2 regions of the Synechococcus sp. BDU 130192 genome follow, and region 1 is predicted to be linked to the other one. Evidence: riboswitches for the same ligand, from Rfam matches in the RefSeq annotation. Region 1 holds a riboswitch; the other holds the start of a gene.

Region 1 (3,127 bases):
CCTCGAAGATTTAGGGTTCCAGCACGTGTTTGTGTTGCCCGATGATGCCACCTTAGGCGATCGCCTCCGGAAAAATCAAATTCATTTGGCTTGGCTGAATACCGGTGGGGTTCAGGGTTACAATCCCGTCTGCCACACCCCGGCAATTTTAGAAATGTTGGGGGTACCCTATATCGGCCATAACCCTTTAAATAGCTCGATTTTAGATAATAAACACAGCTTTAAACGGGAACTGCAAGGGCTCGGTTTTCCCACTGCGCCGTTCATGATTTGGCATCCAGCCCAGGGGCAATTTACTGCCAAGGACAACGCTCGTTTCCAACAGACTTTTGGCGATTACCAGGGCAGTTTTCTGGTTAAACCCGTGTCTGGTCGTGCCTCTTTGAACATTCATTTTGTGGATCAGCCCCAGGATCTCGGTGAGGCGATCGCCAACATACATCAGCAAACTCACAACACCGCTTTGATTGAACCCTTCTTAACCGGGCGCGAATTTTGTGTCTCTGTGTGTGGCTATGTGCGCCATCGTCAAGGGCGGTTTGAAAAATTAGAATTTCCCTTTACGTTTTCGATTTTAGAGCGTCTTTTAGAAGCCGATGAAAAGATTTTTACCTCGATGGATAAAAAGGCAATTACAGGCCAAAGAATTCGCTTTTTAGATGATAGTGACTCAGCCAAAAAAAAGCTAGCAAAACTCGCCCAACAAGTCTACTGGGAATTTAGTTTAAATGCCTTAATTCGTATCGATGCCCGGATGGATGCGATGGGAAATATCCAAATTTTAGAGGCCAATCCCAAGCCCGATCTTAAGCGGCCCGCTGCCAACGTCACCAGCTTGGTTGCCCAGGGACTATCAGAAGAGGGGATGACCTACGAGGATTTAATTTTGTCGCTGATTAGCGATCGCCTGGATTATTTATTGACCAACCACGCCCAGATTATCCCCCACATTACGGCCCTGCTTAATCCCTAAAGGTGCTTTTCTCCCAAGGCTCAAGGGGACTTCATAAATCTATTTACATTGGGGGCGATCGCCTGCTATATAATTAGACTCTGTTCGGTTTTATCGGGGATCAGCCGATAAAAGCAATGGGGAAAGAACGGTGCAAATCCGTCGCTGTCCCGCAGCTGTAAGGAAATTTTCAGCAATTTCTAAGTCAGAATGCCCGCCGAGCCAAGTGTAAACGTTTTAGTAATTACCCATCTGCGAGGTACGGATGATGTTTTCTTTTAGCACCCAGTCTTTTTCTGCTGCCCATAATTTCTATCTTCTGAGACTGCAATATCGCCGCAATCAGCAAACCCAGTCTCGTTAGCGAGTTTGTCTTAAACATTGCTTTAACCCGTTATTCCATCAGCATTGGCCTCATTCAATGAGGTTGAGAAATGCATTGATTTTGGCAAACCAGAAAAAAATCGACGATATGTTAATCGCTCAACTGCTTTGCTTTTCTTAAGGTTATTGACCAAGGCTTTTTATGACTTAAAAGTCTTGCCATTGCTTCACGAATTCTCCCTTCATTACATTAGAAATTAGCCCAAAATATTCTTAGATGACGTCATTTTTTACGCCCCAGACGATTTGCTTTACTATTCTTTGTTTTCTCTGTAGTAGTATCGCTGTTTTTGCTCAAGAAGAGAACGATCTAGATGATGAACAAGAGACCGTTGATTTTGAACTAACGGTCATTGACCAGCTATTAAATCAACCTGTATATGCTCCGTCGCGCCAGGAAGAAACGGTTCAAGATGCAACCCGTGCGGCCTATGTGATTAACCGGGAGCAAATTGAAGCCCAAGGGTATCGCACCGTCAACGAAGCCTTGAAATATTTCCCTGGGATTTTTATTGATAGCACGGCTGGATCTCGCCTCGGTGCCCAAAGTTCTCAGATTTTTCGGGGGGCTAATAGTTCTTCCCAAACATTAATTTTGCTTGATGGCAGGCCGCTGAATCGTTTCGATTCAGGGAACTTTGATCTGTCTAATTTGACTACCGATAATGTTGAACGCATTGAATTAATCCCTGGGGGCAGTTCGGTGCTGTTTGGTTCCAATGCCATTGGCGGCGTGATCAATATTGTGACGCGCCAACCCGGATTTAACCAACCAGTTGCAGTAGAAACTGGGGTCGATCTGGGGAGCTTTGGCTACAATCGCCAAAATGTTGGGGTAAGTTTTGGCTCGGAAACCCAGGCAGTGCGACTGGCCTATGACCGAACCGCCGCAGAAAATGATTTTGACTATGACATTGCGGCGCGGGGTTTGTCGGGTGTCCGGGATAATGCGGCGACGAATATTCAAAACGTGAATCTCCAGGTGGTTAATCAGTTAGGCGATCGCCACCGGTTGCGCTTCAACGGCATCTACAGCAGTAAGGATTTAGAAATTCCGAGTGGTGTAGATTTCCCAAGCCCGGACGCAACGCAATATGATAACAACTGGCTGCTGTCGCTGGATTTAGAGTCTCGCCTAGGGAATAGTGATGATTCTCTGTTGACGACAAAATTATTTGCTGACTTAAATGATTTTCGCTTCTTTAATACTCAATTTGGCGGCACAGATGCCCGCTATGAGAATAATTCTTTTGGTGCCCAGATTCAGCACAATTGGCAACTAAATGAAACCCAAAATCTCACCTATGGTTTTGATTATCGCTATTTGACTGCAAAAGCAGAAGATCCTGGCGTATTTGGCTTTAGTTACGACGAAAATCTCAGTCAAGGGGCAATTTTTGCTCGCTATGGCCTGGATATCGCTCCGGAACTGGCTTTAAATCTGGGCGTGCGCCAGGACTTTAATAGTTTGGCCGATGGTTCAGTCACATCACCCAGCGCAGGGTTTGCCTGGCAAGTGGGAGAATCAACTCGCATTCGGGGTAACTATGCCCGCAATTTCCGGGTGCCGACTGCCGTGGATCTCTATTTCCCGGGGTTTAGCAATCCTGATTTAGTGCCGGAACTGGGGAATAGTTTTGATCTGGGTGTTGACCACCGTTTTTCGGATCGTGCTTTGGTGCGGCTGACTTATTTTAATAACACCCTCGATGATGCCATCGTTTTTGATCTTGGGACATTCACTCCCCAAAATGTCCGGAAAGCCCGCAATCAAGGTTTAGAAGCAGAGGT
Region 2 (3,127 bases), on a different contig from region 1:
CGCCCACCAGAGCAGTAACAATCCCCCAAAACCATAGAGGGGTAGCCAAACTTCTTTCCGGAGACTTCCTTGCCAAAAAGGTGGTACCAAAAACTTTCTGACCCCACGGGCCAAACTTGATAATAAAACCATGCAAAATTACCTACCCTTTCACAGTAAATAGAGGGAAGTGATTGGTAACTGACAGTCGTTGTCTGGGAATTCTGATTTACGGTGCGATCGCCGTGCTTCAGTCTTCTTCCGATGCTGACGAGGTTAGCTGACGGGCTAGGACTGGAAGATGTCCCTTTTCTATGTATCCCAGAAAATAAGCCCCGGTGTCTTCCCGGTTGGGTTGACGGGTGGTTCCCCCGCTTCAAGGCTTCGTAACCTTGAACTAAGCTGACTTACTCAGTTGGCCTATAAGCTAGCATTTCTCCAAGGACTTTGTAAATTACCGTAGGGATCAAAAAATCAAAAATCCAATCAAGCCCAGGGGACTGAACTCCCTTTGCCTCTGCCAGGAGATATCCCATTGGGGGGCGATCGCTGGGAGATTTTCGGCCCAGCGCTTCAGATCCAACGCCCATGCAATTCCATCGAGCACGGGCTTCCCTGTGGCCAGACCCCACCGGGCGTTTCCTGGGCTTGCTTCAAAATTCCCAAAATCCTGACTTCCACTCGTGAGTTGACCCTATTGCCGCAACAGTCACCACAAGATTTATCTTTGAGATTTCCTTAAAATTAGCGACTCTTTTTGGCACTTTTAATTTTCAACAATCCTCAGCATAAATTTATGATTTGTCTGAAGAATATTCGCCTTTAGCACTAAGAATATGAATTCAATGATATTATAGAATCTACTTTCGGTTCTAGTGGGGATCAGCCACTAGAGGAAACGGGGAAAGAGCAGTGAAAATCTGCCGCTGTCCCGCAGCTGTAAGCCAGTTTTAGCGCTGTAATTTTAGGGGTCATTGTCATGGTCAATCTAAAATTAAGCCCTAAAAATTGTGTAAGTCAGAATGCCCGCCGATCGCCAACCACCTTCTAAAACATCTGCGAGGTACGGATGATCACTGTTTTAGTCTTGGCACGTTCAAGAACGTGCCGCCATAGAAGCGTTTCGAACAAGCTTCTCCCCCAAGTCTTCAAAACCACTCAGGCATCACTGCCAAAATATTCCTAACGATTTTGTCGATTAAGTTGTGGTCATTGGCGCTGTTTCGATTCAGGGCCTGGGCGTTTTTTGCTGCCTCAATTTAATGGGCGATCGCCTTTTTCTTTTTAGTTTGTTTAATCCCTAAATGGGGTAATTTTTTGCTGCATTCATAGCATTAGTTTTCCCAGGTTAGTGGTCAAGCTTCCTAACAATTTGCCGTTCAATTTTTTAGCATCAAATTCATTCAGGACAATACATAATGACGACATTTCAAACAATGACTCTCGGCTATGCTCGCATGGGTAAACGCCGGGAACTTAAGAAAGCATTAGAAACTTTTTGGGGCGGAACTTCTAGCGCAGATGAGTTATTGGCCCTACGGCAGGATCTTGAGGTCAAAACCTGGCAAGCACAGTTAACGGCGGGCATTGATCGCATTGCCGTAGGGGATCAAACCCTCTACGACCATGTCCTAGACTGGACGGTGCGTTTGGGGCTGATTCCCCGGCGGTTCCAGGGTTTGAGCGGGCTTGATCGCTACTTTGCCATGGCTCGGGGCCGGGATGCTTTACCCGCGCTGGAAATGACCAAGTGGTTCGACACTAACTACCACTACCTGGTGCCTGAGATCGAAGACAAGATGCAACCCCTGGGAAACTTTGGGGAATTTTTGGCGATGGTGCAGCGATCGCAAGCCGTTTTGGGCGATCGCGCCGTACCCGTAGTCCTCAGTCCGGTGACCCTCTTGGCCCTGAGCCGCCACAACGGGGATTTGATGGCTTGGTTGGATCAGTTACTGCCGCTATATGTCGATCTCCTAGGCCAGCTCAAAGCCCTGGGGGTAAAGGAAGTCCAACTGCATGAGCCAATTTTGGTCACAAGCCAAGCCACCGATCTCAAGGCAGCGGTGCAGAAGACTTATCACCAACTAGCCGGAGTCGGCTTGCCCATACAGCTAATCACCTACTTTGATGACCTGGGGGTGAACTATGGCTGGGTGACGCAGCTACCTATGGCAGGGATCAGCTTAGATTTTACCCGGGGTCACAACTTAGATCTGCTGATATCCCAAGGATTCCCCACCGACAAAATTCTGGGGGCGGGGGTCGTCGATGGACGTAATATCTGGCAAATTCATCCCGATATCACCTTGGCATTGTTGAAAAAATTACAGGCGATCGCCCCCAACTTACGGGTACAGCCATCCGCCTCACTGCAGTTTGTCCCCCACGATGCCACCTCAGAAACCCAGTTGCCTGAACCCTTACGCCAGGTTTTGAGCTTTGCGGAACAAAAGTTGACGGAGGTGACCTTTCTCGCTCGCACGTTAGCTGGTGATGAGACGACGACCCAACAAATGGCCATTGAGCAGCAGTGGCAAACCTTTAAGCAGTTCAATCCGCCAAATGTCGCAGTGCAGAGTGCAATCCAGAAATTGACTGCAACAGATTTTCAGCGATCGCTCCCCTATGACCTCCGTTTAGCCAAACAGATCCAATTGCCTCCCTTGCCCACCACAACCATCGGCTCCTTCCCCCAAACGAAGGCTGTACGTCAGTTGCGAGTGAAATACAAAAAAGGGGAGATTTCCCAAACAGACTACCAAGCAGCGATCGATGGGCACATTGTCGATTGCATCAAGCTCCAGGAAGACATCGGCTTGGATGTGCTGGTGCACGGGGAATTTGAGCGCACCGATATGGTGGAATATTTCGGCCAACAACTGCAAGGGTTTGCCTTTACAGTCCACGGTTGAGTACAGAGCTATGGCAGCCGTTGCGTGCGGCCACCGATTATCTATGGTGATGTTTCATGGCTCCAGCCGATGACGGTGCGAGAGTTTCAGGTCGCCCAATCCCTAACGAACAAACCAGTGAAGGGTATGCTCACTGGGCCAGTGACGATGATCAATTGGTCGTTTACCCGCACTGATATTCCCCGCCGTGACCAGGCAATGCAAATCGCCCTCGCCCTACGGAAGGAAGTAGC

The links. Region 1 has a riboswitch for cobalamin ahead of AACT35_RS14190 (TonB-dependent receptor). Riboswitches for the same ligand answer to the same signal wherever they lie in the genome.
Region 2: linked by a shared signal. The riboswitch ahead of metE (5-methyltetrahydropteroyltriglutamate--homocysteine S-methyltransferase) and the one ahead of AACT35_RS14190 (TonB-dependent receptor) in region 1 are both predicted to bind cobalamin.

The regions. Positions count from the first base shown of each region.
Region 1 is NZ_CAWNNO010000060.1:124,309-127,435, forward strand. It holds gene AACT35_RS14185 (D-alanine--D-alanine ligase family protein) at 1-973, shown strand, start outside; cobalamin riboswitch at 1,042-1,188, shown strand; gene AACT35_RS14190 (TonB-dependent receptor) at 1,554-3,127, shown strand, end outside.
Region 2 is NZ_CAWNNO010000003.1:70,264-73,390, forward strand. It holds gene ntrB (nitrate ABC transporter permease) at 1-132, opposite strand, end outside; cyclic di-AMP (ydaO/yuaA leader) riboswitch at 230-393, opposite strand; cobalamin riboswitch at 830-1,027, shown strand; partial or broken gene metE (5-methyltetrahydropteroyltriglutamate--homocysteine S-methyltransferase) at 1,398-3,127, shown strand, end outside.